Regions from separate parts of the Ammoniphilus sp. CFH 90114 genome, predicted to be linked through region 2. Evidence: predicted binding sites of a transcription regulator. Region 2 holds the regulator's gene; each other region holds the start of a gene.

Region 1 (5,792 bases), on a different contig from region 2:
TTCTTTATTGGAAAAGAAAATCATTAGATCGATTGCAGCCACTCATGGAGTTAGAACGTTCTCGAGTATTTGCATCAGATCCGATCTCGGTGACGTGTACCCTTTCTAATGACAAGTGGCTTCCCCTTGTTTGGGTGGAGTGGGAACTCGTTGACCAAGACGGAATTCACTGGCGGGAGATGGAGAAGGGGCCTTATATCATCCGTTTTCTCTGGCTAATGGGTTATCAGAGAGTAAATTGGAAAATCGAAGGGCAGGCGTTACAACGAGGAGTTTACTCCTTAGGACAGATTGTCCTTCGATCAGGAGATGCTTTTCGCTTCTCGGAGACAGACTTGAAGGTGGATTTGATGAAGGCGCTTTATGTGTATCCCGCCCTTATCCCGGTGTCAGTTCCATCTTTGGTTCATACTTTTCACTGGGGAACAAAAGGGAAAAAGGGTGGGATTTTGGAGGATGCTACCCAAATCACGGGGATTCGTGAATATCAGAGTGGAGATGAAATGAGAAGAATGGATTGGTTGGCTAGTGCCAGAACGGGAACGTTGCAGACCAAGGTGTTTCAGCCTGTTCTTCCTCGGCAGCTGATGATCGCGTTTGATGCAGCCGGGTTTGAGGTGCGGGAGGCAGGGACCTATGAACGGGTTTTATCTATTATTGCCTCCGTTTCTCTTGTGTATCATCAGCGAGGAATCGAAGTGGGTTTCACGTCAAACGCTGCGGGTCGGCAAGTCGTCTACCACCCTCCGTCTTCTAAGCTGAACCCTCTGTTGGATGACCTGGCTAGAATCAGGGTCGAGAATGCTCCTATCGCTGGTCATTTATTGAAATGGATAGGAGCAAATCCGACCTCTATCCTTTTTTACTTTTGTGAAAGGGTGGAAGAATCACACGTGCAATGGATTAGAGCGAATTCTAAACGAGCGCCCTATATGATGTTTTACTATCTTGAGGAGTCAGACGAAGGAAAAAGGCTGGAAGGACAAGCCAAGTCGATCAAGAGTCTGCAAGGGGGGATCGGGTGAGTCTGCGATCGGCCTTGAAACGAGGGATATGCCTTTATAGTGAAGGAATATGGTTGTATTTTGGATTAGCTCTGTATGCCAAAATTGAGTGGCAGAGGACTGAGCTTTTTTTACCTTGGACCTGGCTCTTTATAGGTGTTACGGGATTTTTGATTCCTTTGCTCTTGCAAAAATGGACTCAGAAAGTGTCCGTCTTGTTTGGCGTTAGTTTAATTGCTCTCCTACCTCAGCTGTATGGGAGTTGGAAATTAGGGATTCAGGCAGGTTATGGCTATGCTGGTTTGGTAACTTTTCTCCTTTTCGTGTTATATGTCCGAAGCGGTTATCTGGTTTATCATGAGCCTACTCGTGTGCAGTTGATCTTGCGCTTTGAGGGAAATGTCATATTGTATATCCTCTTTGTTCTCTTCATGACGGTGAACCCAGATGTGGAGCAGTTCCTCCACTTGCCTTTTGTTGTGGGAATCCTCGCAAGCTTGATGGCAATTGTTTTCACCCTACAGCCAGAGGAGGCTGGACAGGAATCGGTTCAAGTGAGAACGGTGGGAAGCATGGGGAATGTGGCCGTTCCCATGCTAGGTGTTGTCTTATTAGGAATCTTGTTCGGATTATCGGTGCTCATGCCACAAGTACGAACAGGGATGGTCGGCTTGTTGACCAATCTGGCAGAAGGTGGCGTCTGGTTGGGAAAATGGGCTCTTGGGGTGATCACCTGGCTTCTTAGTCTAGTATCTGTAACCGAGGAGATGGGAGTATTGCCTCCTGCACCTGGACAAGTATCGCCAGGGAATCAGGAAGGAGAATGGGTGCAGAGCCTTTCGTTTCCTTGGCAATTGGTCCTTTTTCTCTTGCTTGTTTCGTTAATTGTCGTGCTATGGTTGGTATTTGGGCATAGACCGAGGATGAAGCCCGTTTCCCGGAGTCCTGTTAAAATAAGACAAACTTGGAATCGTCCCTCATGGAAGGCGATCTGGAGTCGATTGGTTAATTATTTGCGACAATGTTTAGAGAAGTGGAGAAGGAAGTTTCCGGGTTACTATGCTCTTCAGCTCTATTGGTATTTTCATCAGGTAGAGCAATGGGGAAGGAAACAAGGGGTAACTCGTCTTGCTGCTGAAACCCCAAGGGAATATAGCATTCGACTGGCTGGCCGTGTAGAGTTGTCGGATGCGCAACGTTCCATGTTAATTAGGTTAGGGGACTGTTATACGGCAGCGTACTATTCAGGTGGAAGGAAAGTGGATGATCGTGAATTTGGTCAGCTGATTACGGAATTAAGAGGATACAGGACATCTTAGCGGAAACTTTTTCCGCTATTTTTTATTTTGCTGGGAAAAGGAACTGAATAGGGGGATAAATTTCCTTTATTTCATCATGAAAGCGCATACAATTTGGTTTAAAGAGAAATAACGGAACTTATTCCTTCTATATCATGGTGAAATGGTCATTTTCCAAGAATAGCGGAAGTTTCTCCCGCTATTCTTGTGTGCCTCAATTACAGGTCCACGATGAGTAGACAAATACCCCATAAATGTCTTCGTTTATACCCTATAGGGGGTATCTAGTTCGTTTATGTCTAAATTATGACACCCTCCATTTTTGTGAGATCTGTCACAAACAGAATCTACTATCTAGCTTATTCTAGAAGCATCTCAGTGAGAAACAATCGAATCCGGATTCTACAACGTAAGTATTACTCGATCGAAGGAGGTTCGAAATGGGCAAAAAAGGAATTCAATTTATACTTGGATTTGTTCTAGCCTTTGGACTAGGATATTTGATTTATCAAGGAATGGGCTCCGAGGTGGCAGAGGTTGTCGAGCCACAAGTAACAGAGCCAGCTCCAGTTAGCGCGACCACCGAGCCAGCAGCTACAACAGCAGAAACAGAGGTTCTTGTTCAGAAAGGTTGTTTGGCTTGCCATGCCGTATCTGGCCTCGGACTGGATGGGGGAGTGACGGGACCAGACTTATCGCAGGCTTATATGAATGTGGCCGATAAACATGGGGTGCCATTGGACGAATTCCTGAAGGCGCCGACTTCTGCGGTCATGTCTAGTGTGCTTGGAAGCAATCCGTTAACAGATGAAGAACGCCAAGCTTTAATAGAAGCTTTACAGAAAGCGTCGGGACATTAGAGGGGGGGCTAGGAAATGAAAAAGTGGATACCAGTATTATCAGGGGTGACTGCAGGATTTTTAGCTGCGACAGTGTTCTTCGCAGACTTTAATGTAGGAACCAAAACCGCTGCCGTGGATCCTGCGGTGAAAAGCAATGCTGAAAAGGTGTATGTACCTTTTGGGGAAAAGGATGAGTACTACCTATTCGCTTCAGGAGGACATTCCGGACAAATGTTTATCTACGGGGTTCCGTCGATGAGACATATTCGGACCGTGCCTGTATTCTCCCATGATTCCGCTACCGGATATGGATGGGACGAGCATACCAAGGAATTGATGGGAGGCTATACATGGGGAGATCTACATCACCCGGCGTTTTCCGAGACCAATGGAGATTATGACGGAAAATGGATGTTTGCCACGGATGTCGGAAACAGCCGGGCTGCGGTGATGGGGCTTGATTCCTTTACGGTTCGCGATATTATCGAGGTACCTAATACAAGCGGACCGCACTGTGCAGCCTTCGTGACCGACAATACGGAATATATCTTCTTGCCTACTCGATTTGCCGTACCATTAGGCAGTGAATATGCTTCGCTTGACGAATACAGTGAAAAGTATCGTGGAGTAATGTCTGCAGTGAGCTTTGATGAGCAGACGGAAAAATTAAATGTAGCTTGGCAAGTGGCTCTTCCGCCGTGGTCTTATGACCTATCGGATGCTGGAAAAGGCATATCTAAGGACTGGGCCGTGCTAACAACCTATAACACGGAAGAAGCAACCACGAATTTAGAAATTAATGCGTCTCAAGCCGATCGTGATTATATCGTTCTTTTTAACTGGAAGGAACTTGAGAAAATGGTTGCTGATGGCCAGTTTGATGAAGTGAATGGTCAGAAAATTATTTTCCCGGAAAAGCATAAAGGGTCCATTTACCTGATTCCTGTAGCTAAGTCTCCGCATGGTGTAGACGTGACTCCAGATGGAAAGCGATTCATCGCTTCAGGGAAGCTGGCTCCAGCGATGACGATCTTCTCTTTTGAGAAAGCTTTCGCTGCGATTGAAAACAAGGAATTTGCAGGCGAGAGAAACGGCATCCCTGTTCTAAACTATGAATCCGTCATGGAACGAGAAGTCAATCCAGAGAATGCACTAGGACCATTGCATACCCAGTTTGACGATAAGGGAATGGCTTATACGACCATGTTCATCTCTTCTGAAGTGGTGAAGTGGGATCCGAATACAGGGGAGACCCTTGATCGTGTAGCCGTGCAATATTCTCCTGGACACTCCGTTGCAGCGGAGGGAGATACGGTAAGCCCAGATGGTAAGTATTTGATTGCTCTAAACAAAATTGCCAAGGATAGCTACTTATCCGTTGGACCATCCCATCCGGAATCGATGCAGCTCATTGATATCTCTGGAAAGATGGAAGTCATTCAATCCGCGCCTGTGAATCCAGAACCGCATTACGCTCAGATGATTAAAGCTGACAAAATCAATACCTTCACCGTTTATCCAAAAGATGAGAACAGACCAAACTCCGTCTGGAAGCAAGAAGATACACGCATTGAACGAATCGGGGATGAGGTTCATGTGTATGGAATTGCGATGCGCTCGAAGTTTATCTTTGATGCAAAATCAGAACGTCCTGACGTCATTGAAGTCAATGAAGGAGATAATGTCGTTCTTCATTTAACGAATATTGATTTAGATCAAGACATTACCCACGGCTTTGCCATCAATATGTATAACCTCAATATTGAAGTGCAGCCAGGCCAAACGAACACGCTGAGATTCAAGGCAGATAAGGCCGGTACTTATCCGCTATACTGCACGAATTTCTGCTCGGCACTGCATCAAGAGATGACAGGGTATCTACTCGTGAAGCCGAAAAAGTAATCACATGGAGCAGGGATCAGGCTAGCTGATCCCTCCTTCCATCTTAAGGAAAGAGGGATGAAAAAAATGAATAAAAAACTTTCCCTGTCTTCGTCGTTACTTGTATCGATAGCCTCTGTCCTATTGTTTGCAAGTCTCTTCTTTCCGTGGTGGGGAATGCAATTTATCGCGCCACAGTATCCAGAAGGCCTCGATATCATCGTGTATCCTAATAAACTTGAAGGACAGATTGAAATCATCAATGGATTAAATCATTACATCGGGATGAAGGAGTTTAGTGAAAAAAATTTCCCTGAGTTAAACTATTTGCCCTATATAATCGGCGGCTTGGCCCTACTCGTTTTAGGTGCTGGGTGGTGGAGAAGATGGAAGGGGCTGGCTGCGACGGCCCTACTCTATGCTGTTGGGGGGGTGTTAGGGGTCTATGATATCCATCGCTGGCTAAAGGACTTCGGAACGAACCTTGATCCTAAAGCACCAATAAAGATTGATCCCTTCATTCCTCCGATATATGGGGAGAATCAAATCGCTAACTTTATCACCCATAGTTATTTTTCTACCGGATCTTTTCTACTTGGGGCGTCTTTTCTCCTTATTCTATGGGTTCTGTGGAAGGAGAGGAAGAGATGTTAAAGAAAGGGCTTCTGCTTGCTACAGGTTTGTTTTGTATGCTGGGGTCTGCACCCCTTATGGAAGCAAGCTCCGATCTACAACGGTTGGTTGAACAGACAGCGGAGGGTGGGGTT
Region 2 (5,792 bases):
GGTTGTTGAGGCTCGGGCAATGTTGCGGGCAATGAAGTCTTCAAGGCGATTAATCTCGGATTGTTGCTTCTCAAACATCGCTAATTGCCGCTCGATATCTTCTGCTTTTAGATCAAGATACTTGGAGTAATTCCCAACAAATCTTCTACATTCCGTCCGCTCAATCTCATAGATCACCGTAACCAGGGCATCTAGGAAGTAGCGGTCATGGGATACTACGAGAACGGCACCCGTGTAGTTGTGCAGATACCTTTCCAACCAAGTTAAAGTTTCGATATCTAAGTAGTTGGTCGGCTCGTCCAATACGAGAATGTCTGGAGTTGTTAAAAGCAATTTGCACAAGGCTAACCGAGTCTTCTGACCACCGCTGAGAGAGGAGATCAAGGTCTGGTAGTCTTCTTCGTAGAATCTTAAACCATGAAGAATGCTTCGGATATTCGCCTCATATTGGTAGCCGCCAAGCTCCTTAAAGCGCTCGGAGAGAGAAGAGTATTGGCTTAAGAGTTGTTCATAATCTTTCTCTGGCATCGGATCGCCCATCTTGCTTTCGAGAGCACGAAGGTCGTTTTCCATATTACGCAAAGAAGAGAAGACAGAAATCATCTCGTCCCATATGGTTTTGACGGATTCTAGTCCACTGTCTTGAGCGAGGTATCCTAGTTGAACATCTTTACCTTTACGAATATCTCCGGTATCTGGAAGGAATTGCCCAGTAATAATCTTTAGAAGTGTAGATTTTCCTGCTCCATTAACTCCGACAAGTCCAATTCTCTCGCCGGTTTGAATCTGCAGGTTTATTCCGCTGAGTATGGGTTCTGCAGCAAACGATTTGGAAATGTCAACTGCTTGTAATAAAATCATGGATGTCACCTCGTATTAATATACATTCTTTAGTTTACCACATTCCTTATGCGAAAGGTGACGGGGAAGGGAGGAAGATGAACATAGTGAGCAAAAAATGGTTAAGAAAGCAAATACTATCCAAGAGAAGTCAGATAGAGAGCAGTATAAGAAAGAAAAAGTCTGAGCAAATTGTTCGTCAAATATTAGATAACCAAAGCTATAAAGAAGCAAAAACTTTGTTTTCCTTTGTCCCTTTTGGGGATGAAGTGGATATTCGTGAGCTGTTATCGACGGCCTTGCAAGAGGGAAAAGAAGTCGTTATTCCGAAGACGTTTGTAGAAAAAAAAGAAATGGTTCCTTACCTGTTTAGGGGATGGGAAACCTTAGTTCCGGGAATCTATGGCATCTTAGAGCCTGACCCCGAAATATCACCGACAGCGAATCTAGAGAAAATAGATCTTATTATTATGCCAGGTGTAGCTTTTGACCATAATGGTGGAAGACTTGGGTATGGAGGGGGCTACTATGATCGTTTTTTGTCAAAGCTTCCTAAACTGCCAAGGATGATCGCACCTTGTTTTGTAGAACAAATCGTAGAATCCATTCCAATGGATGACCATGACTTCCGGATGGAAACCATTGTTACGGACGAGGGATGGATTGACTGTATAAATTCGTTTTAATTACGTTGTGAAATCATGTACAATATAGATGGACTCTTGTTACTGAACTGAGACTTATTTATCTTTCAACTAGGAGGATTTTCATGTCTGTATATAAAATTGGTGTTGTCACAGCGAGCAATTCGATTTATCGAGGAGAAAGAGAAAACGATAGCGTAGAAAAGCTAATTGAGTTGCTAAAGAAGCACTTAGATAGTGAGATACATATTCATCGCACTGTTCCCGATAGCATCGAGATGCTGAAGGAGACTATGATTGAGCTAACGGATAGAGAAAGAGTGGATTTACTTTTAACCGTTGGTGGAACGGGACTTAGTCCGGAGGATGTGACTCCTGAAGCTACAGAAGGGGTTATCGATCGCCATGTTCCAGGACTAGCGGAAGAGATGAGAAGGGCATCTCTTGCGAATTCTCGTCGTGCGATGCTCACTCGTGCGATTTCAGGTACACGAGGCAACACCCTAATTGTGAACTTTCCTGGCAACCCTAAGGGAGTGGAAGAGTGTTTTACAGCTATATGCGACCAGATTCCACATGCGATTAATATCATTCATGGGAATGTGGGGGTTGGATCTATTACAAGGGAGGAAAAGTGGTGAAATCTTCGTACTTGATAGAAGTGCCAGTTGAACAAGCTGTGGGAATGAGACTCGGTCATGACTTGACTCGTATTCTCCCAGGTGAGTTTAAAGGAAGAGCATTTAAGGCGGGGCATGAAATCACACCAGAAGATATACCTCTATTGTTAGACATCGGAAAAAGACATATTTATATCATGGACATACCTGTTGGCTACCTTCATGAGAATGAGGGAGCGGAAAGAATGGCGAAGGCACTAGCGGGGGGCGAAATCCTCTTAACAGAGCCAGTCGAAGGAAAAGTGACACTTAAATCCAAGATACATGGTTTGCTCAAGGTTCGAGCAGATATTGTTCACCAGGTCAATGAACTAGAAGGAATCTCTTTATCTACCTTAGTAGATAATCAAGTGGTCCAACCGGGTCAATCCTTGGCTGGTGTTCGGCCCATCCCATTGATTATTGAGGAAGGCAAGATTCTGGCAGTTGAACGATTAGCAGAACAATCTGCTCTCTCCGTGAAGCCCTTTAAGCCTATGAGGGTGGGGGTCGTAACAACGGGAAGTGAGGTTTATACCGGAAGAATTCAGGACAAGTTTGGTCCTGTCATCCGGGCGAAGCTTAAGGCTTTCGGCTCTGAAGTAATAGAGCAAAGACTTGCGAATGATGATGCCGAGCAGATTCAGAATGAGATAAGGTACTTTATCGATAAAAAGGTTGACTTGATCCTCGTGACTGGAGGAATGTCGGTGGATCCTGACGATCGTACACCTGGCGCAATCAAAGGGGTAGGAGCTGAAGTGGTCCGCTACGGAACCCCTATGCTTCCAGGCTCTATGCTGCTGATGGCCTATTACGGGGATATTCCGATCATGGGACTACCAGGATGCGTAATGCATGATCCGCATACTTCCTTTGATGTGTTCTTGCCTAGAATTCTTGCGGGAGAGAAGATCACAGCCAAAGATATTACCTCCATGGGCTACGGAGGATTTCATTCGTGTTAGTAAATTGACGATGAGGAGGTGAGCTCATGGAACAAGCTATACCTAAAGTAACAGCGAAGAGACTTCCCATATATTTTCGATATCTTCACGGGCTTTCCTCATTGGGTATTACTAGGGTTTCTTCAGCAGAGCTCAGCCGGTCGCTGAATATTGATCCAGCAACAATACGTCGAGATCTTTCCTATTTAGGAGCGTTAGGGAGAAAAGGTTATGGGTATGATGTAGAGTATTTAATTCAATTTCTAAGAGAGTTCTTGAAGCAGGATGAAACAACCCATGTTATCCTCGTGGGAGTGGGAAATTTAGGTACCGCTCTCCTTCAGTATGACTTCTTAAAAAATAACGCGATGATAGTTGCCGCGTTTGATAATGATCCATCGAAGGTTGGACAAAAGATAAATGGAATCCCGATTTATCCTTTGAATGATTTTGTAAGTGTAGTGGAAGAGGAGGATGCATTAGTTGCTATCCTTACCGTGCCGGTACATGCAGCGCAAGATGTTACGGATCAACTTGTGAAATCTGGAATTAAGGGAATCCTAAATTTTACCCCGACTAGATTGCAAGTACCCGAGGATATAAAAATTCATTATATCGATCTTAGCGTTGAGTTGCAGTCGCTTGTCTACTTTTTGAAAAAAAATGAACCGGTGGTCGTAGAAGAAAATGAATGATAAAGAAATGTCAATGGTGGATCACCTATCTGAGCTAAGAAAAAGGCTTATTTGGGTTATTTCCTTTTTTATCTTGTTTATGATCATAGGTTTTGTCGTAGCACCAACCCTTGTAGAACATTTAAAGAATGATCCAGCTGCGTCTAACATTTCGTGGCATGTATTTGGGTTCTCGGATGCTCTGCGGATCTATATGCAAGTGGCCTTTATCATTGCTGTTATACTGACGTTGCCTGTTATTTTATTTCATGTGTGGCGATTTATGTCTCCAGGACTTACCCAAGTGGAGCAGAGGGCCTTGCTGATTTATATTCCTTTTGCCATTATCTTACTGCTGTTGGGCTTAAGCTTCGGCTATTATATCTTACTTCCTATGATTATTGGGTTTATGTCCAACTTCACGTTTGCTTTGGGGGCAGAAGAAACCTACGGGCTAACGCAATATTTCCAGTTCATGTTTAACTTAATTCTTCCTGTCAGCTTGCTTTTTGAACTCCCAGTCGTCATTTTGTTTTTGACCACGATTCGGGTGGTCAACCCGATGATTCTTAAGAAGTTCCGCAAGTATTCTATATTGATCTTTGTCACCATCGCAGCTTTAGTTACCCCACCAGACTTTATATCCAATATTCTTGTCTCCATCCCGCTCATTGCGCTTTATGAGATTAGTATCTGGCTATCCGGATTCGTCTATCGCAAACAGAAGGAAAGAGACAAGGAATGGGAAGAAGAATTTGCGATTATTAAAACAGACGATTAAGAGGAGAGTGATCTCCTCTTTTTTGTGATGGATTGGGTTGCGTCCCTTCAGGATTCACTAAAATCGATAAAATACTCTCCACATATGACCCTTGGTATGCTTAGCCTCACCTTGGGACAAAATGGAAAGGGTAAATCTGTAGTTCATACATATATTTACAAATTTTTAATAAAAAAAGTGATTTAGGGGCTTGCAAAGTTGGGGAAAAATGACTATTATAATAAATGTGTTAGCACTCAAGTTGAATGAGTGCTAATAAAACGCAAATGTCCTTAAGGAGGGTGTTTCACAGTGTTAAGACCATTAGGTGATCGCGTGGTTATCGAAGCAATTGCTAAGGAAGAGACAACAGCAAGTGGGATCGTTCTACCAGACACAGCAAAGGAAAAGCCTCAAGAGGGCCGCGTTGTAGCTGTAGGTTCTGGACGTATTGAGAACGGAGAGCGCGTTGCCCTTGAAGTGAAAGAAGGCGACAAAGTTATCTTCTCTAAGTACGCTGGTACTGAAGTGAAATTCGGTGACAAAGAATTGTTGATCATGCGTGAAAGCGACATTCTTGCTATCTTACAATAATTGAGTTCATTGGGACTATAAGGTCCAACTGGACTCGTCCCTTCGTAAATAAATCTCGGGTTTACATATATGAATTAGAAGGAGGCATCTTTAAATGGCAAAGGATATTAGATTTAGTGAAGAAGCTCGCCGCGCTATGCTTCGTGGTGTGGATACTCTAGCTAATGCGGTTAAAGTAACTCTAGGACCAAAAGGCCGTAACGTAGTTCTTGAGAAGAAGTTTGGATCTCCTCTTATCACAAACGATGGTGTTACCATTGCAAAGGAAATCGAACTAGAAGATGCATTCGAAAACATGGGTGCTCAATTAGTTAAAGAAGTAGCTACGAAGACAAACGACGTAGCGGGTGACGGTACAACAACGGCAACGGTATTGGCTCAAGCTATGATCCGTGAAGGTTTGAAAAACGTTACTTCCGGAGCTAACCCAATGGTTATCCGCAAGGGTATCGAAAAGGCTGTTCGTGCAGCGGTTGAAGAGATTAAGAATATCTCTAAAACTGTTGAAACGAAAGAATCCATTGCACAAGTTGCTGCGATCTCTGCTGCTGATGACGAAATCGGTACGTTGATTGCAGAAGCTATGGAAAAGGTAGGTAAGGAAGGCGTTATCACAGTAGAAGAGTCCAAAGGATTCAATACTGAACTAGATGTGGTTGAAGGTATGCAATTTG
Region 3 (5,792 bases), on a different contig from region 2:
GTGCTACTCACGTTTATTCTCCAGGATTAGATCCTTTCACCATACAGGTGTTCGGATGAAAATTCTTGTCTTAGGATTAGGGAATCGGTTGATGAAAGATGATGGCATAGGGGTCGAACTGGTGGAAGCCTTGCTGAACGAGAAGTACATGGATAAAGAAATAGAATATGCAGTAGGAGAAACAGACCTTAATTACTGTCTAGATGTGATTGAGAACAGGCAGTATATTATTGTGATTGATGCTGTCATGATGGGGAAACAGCCAGGGGAAGCCTCGGTACTCCCTCTATCTGAACTTGTACGAAGTAAACCGGGCCTATCCATGCACCATTTACACTTTCTTGACTTACTACATCAGTTCGGAGAGCGAAAGCAAGGAATGCTAATTGGGATAGAACCGTTTGAATTGGATTTCCATTTAGGATTAAGTAAAGGGTTGAAGGAACAGTTTAAACGCATACTAAACGACGTTATGTCCATTCTCAATCAGTATAAAAGCAACTAGGAAAAAAGACCATAGTCCGGGATGAGGCATACTCCAATATGAGGCCCTAAAAAAAAGAAACAGCACCTAAGGTGCTGTTTCTACATCAATTGCATAGTTGTAATACAGGTGGGGTCACCCTCAAAAGTAGAAATCTCTGATTCCACTATTTTTCCACCGTGTTCAATCTTGGTTCGGTAGGTATTATCGCGCGGCAGCCATAAATCGATGAATCCATTCGGGTGTGATTTTACCGTTTCGTCTAGTATCACATTACCTTCTGCGTCTTCAATGTAAACTTTAAACTCTTCACTTACTAATTCGCCTTGACAACCTGTCAGGCTATGATTCGTTCAAGGATGGGTTTGACTAACATAAGGTGCAATAGAAACAAAAAACTCGTCTTCTGGTAAATCATAAACAGACTTACTTCCTTTACTATCGGTGACAGTTAATTGGTGGGACGTGATGGAGGCAGACTCAGCTTTTTGGTTGCCAACACTGTAATCATGCACCAATTCTTTCATGTTTTTTGTTTCCTTTATAGTTAAAGAGCTACTATCACTCGAACTTCCTCCAGTACAACCCGTTAAGACAAGCGTTGCCAATAAAGCGACGGAAAAGAACTTTAATTTCATGTAGATCCACCACCCTTATCTCTCTATTCTTTTACATACATTATACTCATTTGTTCATTATGAATGTTGGCTTTCCTAGATTCGTCACATTATCTTCATTTTTTTTTGAAAGCTAAACCAGTGGTTGAATGAAAAGGGAAACAAATATACATATACCTGTACATGTGTGAGTTTTTTCACATACTATCGGCGAGTTCTCTTTTATACTTAACCCATGAAAACAACTAAATCCAAAGAAACATAAAAATAAAACAACCAAAGGTGGGAGAAACCATGAAGAAAATTATGATCGTTGGTGGTGTAGCAGGTGGAGCAACAACGGCAGCTCGTTTACGAAGACTTGATGAAACATCACAAATCATACTATTTGAACGTGGAGAGTTCATTTCTTTTGCTAATTGTGGACTTCCTTATTATATTGGGGAAACGATCAAAGAACGAAATAAGCTCTTAGTGCAGACGGTAGAAGGAATGAGTGAGAAATTCAACTTGGATATTCGAAACCTATCGGAAGTTCAGCGCATCAATCGGGATAAAAAAACCGTGGAAGTCAAAAATCTAGCTACTCAAGAGGTTTATGAAGAAGGGTATGATGTGTTGGTATTGTCGCCTGGAGCCAGTCCGATCGTTCCTCCCATTCCAGGTATCGAGGAGGCAAAGCATGTCTTTACTCTTCGAAACATTCCAGATACGGATCGAATTAAAGCACATGTAGATGAACAAAAGCCAAGGCAAGCCGTTGTGATTGGTGGTGGATTTATCGGTTTGGAAATGGCTGAAAATCTAGTCGATCGGGGTATTCATGTTACTCTTGTAGAAATGGCCAATCAGGTCATGGCACCGTTGGACTATGAGATGGCGGCTATCCTTCATACGCACTTGAAGGATAAGGGTGTAAACTTGATTTTACAGGATGGAGTTCAATCCTTTAGTTATGAAGGAAAGCGAATCATCCTTTCAAGCGGAACTGAAGTTGAAACCGATATGACCATATTATCCATTGGAGTGAAACCGGAGAACAAACTAGCGGTCGAGGCTGGGTTGCAGGTCGGAGAGCGTGGTGGAATCCGAGTCAACGAATACCTTCAGACGAGCGATGAGAGCATTTATGCGATTGGGGATGCCATTGAAGTAGTGGATTTCATCACAAAACAGCCAGCCATGATCCCACTTGCGGGTCCTGCTAATCGTCAAGGAAGAATTGTGGCTAACAATATTTATGATAGAAAACAAAAGTATGCAGGTACGATGGGAACTTCCGTTGTCAAAGTATTTGACTATACAGCAGCATCTACAGGTAATAATGAAAAGAATTTAAAAAGACTAGGGATAGCCTATGAAGTTGTTCATATTCACCCAGGTTCCCATGCTGGATATTATCCGGGTTCCCATCCCATCGCTTTAAAATTGATCTTTGACCCCAAGGAGGGTTTCATTCTAGGGGCGCAAGCGGTTGGAGTGGACGGTGCGGATAAGCGTATGGATGTGATCGCTACAGCTATTAAAGCTGGGATGACGGTCTTTGATTTGGCCGACTTGGAGCTTGCTTACGCTCCCCCTTATTCTTCCGCGAAAGATCCTGTCAATATGGCTGGCTTTGTCGCTTCCAACATGATTGAAGATGGAATGAAAACCGTACAATGGCATGAAATTGATCAAGTTATTCAAGACGGAGGAATGTTGGTTGATGTTCGTGAGCCGATTGAACGGAATTTTGGATTTATTGAAGGATCTATCAATATTCCCTTAGGTGAAATTCGTAAACGTTTGGAGCAACTACCGAAGGATCAGACGATCTATGTTTCCTGCCAAGTAGGGTTAAGAGGATATTTAGCCGCTCGGATTCTAAGGGAGAACGGAATTACTGTAAAAAACCTAGATGGCGGATGGAAAACGTACTCAGCCGTATATGGACAGAATGCAAGTCCTCAAGTTGAGGTTGATGATTCTGGGATTGCAAAGGAAGTATCTCAATATGATACTCCTATTCATCGAACGATTAATGCTTGTGGGCTTTCATGTCCTGGTCCTGTATTGGCCGTCAATAAGAATATGAAAGAAATGAAGAAGGGTGAAGTTCTAGAAATTTGTGCTACGGACCGGGGATTTATCCAGGACGTCGAAGCGTGGTGCAAGAAAACGGGTAATACCTTGCTAACCTTAGACACCACTGAAACAGGAATTAAAGCATATATCAGGAAAGGGTAGGAGTATTTTGATTCAGGGTTCTGCTACCCACTAAGTGTGCGATATCAGTGCCGACCTTTGTGAAGGTCGGTTTTTTTATTATCTTTTTCATGAAGTGATAAAATTCACAGCATATATATACATGTATAGGTATTATGGGGAAGGAGGGATGATAAATGAGTAATAATATTTCAAGAAGAACGTTTCTAAAGAGAACGGCAGCATCTAGTGCCATTGGAGCAGTTGCCGTTAGTGGGCTAAAGACTGTGGTGTCAGCAAAAAACATAGAAGATCAAAGAATGGGAACGGTTATAGACTTGACGGTATGCGACGGTTGTAGAGATGAACCTGTCCCGTTATGCGTTTCTGCTTGTAGTAAGAAAAATGCTGCTCGATTTCCAGAACCTCAGCAACCTATCAAGCCTTATTGGCCTCAAAAAAAGTACGAAGATTGGTCTGATCAAAGAGAGGTAACAGATCGATTAACTCCCTATAATTTGACTTTTGTAGACCGCGTAGAAGTAGAGCATGAGGGTCGCAAAGAAGAAGTTTTTGTTCCACGCAGGTGCATGCATTGTGATGAACCAACTTGTATGAAGTTATGTCCTTTTGCCGCTATTGAAAAATCTTCTTCTGGAGCCGTAACAATAGACGATGAGATTTGTATGGGAGGAGCAAAGTGCCGGGATGCATGTCCTTGGGATATACCACAGCGTCAAGCGGGAGTTGGCCTCTATATGAAATTGCTTCCTGAACTAGCAGGCGGAGGTGTTATGTACAAATGCGATTTTTGTGCGGATCTGCTAGAAAAAGGAATGGAACCAGCCTGTGTCACCTCGTGTCCAAAGCAAGCCATTATATTGGGGTCAAAAGAAGAAATGAAAGCATTAGCTTATGAAAGGGCTAAAGAAGTTGGTGGCTATGTATACGGGGATAAACAAAACGGTGGAACGGCTACGTTCTATGTTTCTAAGGTACCGTTCGAGAAGATTGATCAAGCGATTCGTCAAGATAAGTTGACAACGAAGGACCAGTTGCCAGGGAGACCCGGCATGAGTATCGATATTGAGAACAAACTGGATACATTTGACGGAATGATGATGAGTGCTTTGATTGCTCCTATTGCTGGAGCAGCGGCGGCGGGAATTGCAGCCTATAGGACAATGAAAGGAGAGAAAAAGGGTGAGTATGAATAAGAAAGAAAAAATAAAAAGGCATAGTTTTTCCAATCGCTTCGTCCACTGGTTTGCCGCTCTTTCCATTTTTACTTTGATTATATCCGGTATAGGTCAACTTCCATTCTATAAGAGATACAACGTAACGAAGCTTCCGTACAGCGAATGGTTAGGGGATTACTTTAGCACCCTGTATTTACATTATCTAGGGGCAATATTACTATTGTTTGTAGTTGTTTATCATATCGTATTCCATGTGTTAAGAAGAGAGTATGACATCGTTCCACGAAGAGGAGATCTAAAGGAATCCTATCAAATTATTAAAGCCATGATTACAAGAGGAAAAGAACCACCGTCTGATAAATATTTAGCCGAACAGCGCCTAGCTTATGTATTCATAGGGTTAAGTATATTGGTATTGGTAGTCACTGGGATCATCAAAATAATAAAAAATATGTCAGGCTTAAACATACCATTTGAAGTAATTGCCTGGTCCACTCATCTTCATAACTTAGCGACTGTAACCTTGATTGTTGGAATTTTGGGTCACTTAGCCGCCTTTATCGTGAAGGAGAATAGACACCTCATTCCGGGTATGTTTTCAGGGTATGTAGATGCCGATTATATTAAGAAGCGACACTCCATATGGTATTCAAAATTGTTAAAGAAAGATAAAAACGGACTAAGTGATTAGTATGTTCTTCTCATGTTGGAGATATCCTATAGCTATGTAAAAAAGAAGGTGAGACACAGTGACTGAAAATCAGAAAATCATTGAAGCTTTTACGAAGAGTTTGCCAGACTATCTTCGAGATGTAGAAACCACTTCAGGGAAGCTCTTTTATACCATCACCTGGAATCAGATTGCCGAGCATTTAGCTCAGAATAAAACATTAAATATCTTGGATATAGGCTGTGGCTTCGGTTTAACATCGATATGGTTAGCTGAACAAGGACATCTTGTTACGGGTGTTGATATGACACCAGACATGATTCGTGTTGCTGAGCAAAAAGCGAAAGAAAAGAAACAAGAAATTACCTTTCTGCAAGGCCAGCTAGAAAACATAGATGATCTATTGGAAGGTAAAACATATGATTGGATCTTATGTCACAATGTGCTAGGGTATTTAGATCGTCCTACTGACGCATTGGGGAAACTTTACTCTTTGCTTAATCCTGGAGGATATATATCGATTATTACACATAACCCAGCTGGAAAAGTTCTAAAAAAAGCGATTGTGGAAATGGATCTATTCGCTGCTAAAGAAATGATGAACAGAGAAAAAGAATACAATCCTTTAATTGGGG

The links. The regulator Rex, encoded in region 2, represses fermentation and respiration genes when NADH is low (regulators of the CRP and FNR family bind a similar motif). The targets are predictions, from matches to a motif close to TTGTGAAATATTTCACAA.
Region 1: a site for Rex is predicted at 2,625-2,642, ahead of EIZ39_RS22710 (cytochrome C). Genes of this name have one in related genera too.
Region 3: a site for Rex is predicted at 3,423-3,440, ahead of EIZ39_RS11060 (4Fe-4S dicluster domain-containing protein). Genes of this name have one in related genera too.

What each region holds. Positions count from the first base shown of each region.
Region 1 is NZ_SDLI01000015.1:10,917-16,708, reverse strand. Features, by position in the region: gene EIZ39_RS22720 (DUF58 domain-containing protein) at 1-1,025, shown strand, start outside; gene EIZ39_RS22715 (DUF4129 domain-containing protein) at 1,022-2,323, shown strand; gene EIZ39_RS22710 (cytochrome C) at 2,743-3,162, shown strand; gene nosZ (Sec-dependent nitrous-oxide reductase) at 3,178-5,046, shown strand; gene EIZ39_RS22700 (hypothetical protein) at 5,113-5,679, shown strand; gene nosD (nitrous oxide reductase family maturation protein NosD) at 5,673-5,792, shown strand, end outside.
Region 2 is NZ_SDLI01000008.1:35,125-40,916, reverse strand. Features, by position in the region: gene abc-f (ribosomal protection-like ABC-F family protein) at 1-861, opposite strand, end outside; gene EIZ39_RS17540 (5-formyltetrahydrofolate cyclo-ligase) at 948-1,526, shown strand; gene EIZ39_RS17535 (MogA/MoaB family molybdenum cofactor biosynthesis protein) at 1,610-2,125, shown strand; gene EIZ39_RS17530 (molybdopterin-binding protein) at 2,119-3,111, shown strand; gene EIZ39_RS17525 (redox-sensing transcriptional repressor Rex) at 3,138-3,785, shown strand; gene tatC (twin-arginine translocase subunit TatC) at 3,778-4,545, shown strand; gene groES (co-chaperone GroES) at 4,837-5,118, shown strand; gene groL (chaperonin GroEL) at 5,213-5,792, shown strand, end outside.
Region 3 is NZ_SDLI01000004.1:186,432-192,223, reverse strand. Features, by position in the region: gene EIZ39_RS11085 (nickel-dependent hydrogenase large subunit) at 1-59, shown strand, start outside; gene EIZ39_RS11080 (hydrogenase maturation protease) at 56-505, shown strand; gene EIZ39_RS27070 (CueP family metal-binding protein) at 586-1,122, opposite strand; gene EIZ39_RS11065 (CoA-disulfide reductase) at 1,396-3,330, shown strand; gene EIZ39_RS11060 (4Fe-4S dicluster domain-containing protein) at 3,486-4,505, shown strand; gene EIZ39_RS11055 (formate dehydrogenase subunit gamma) at 4,498-5,178, shown strand; gene EIZ39_RS11050 (class I SAM-dependent methyltransferase) at 5,237-5,792, shown strand, end outside.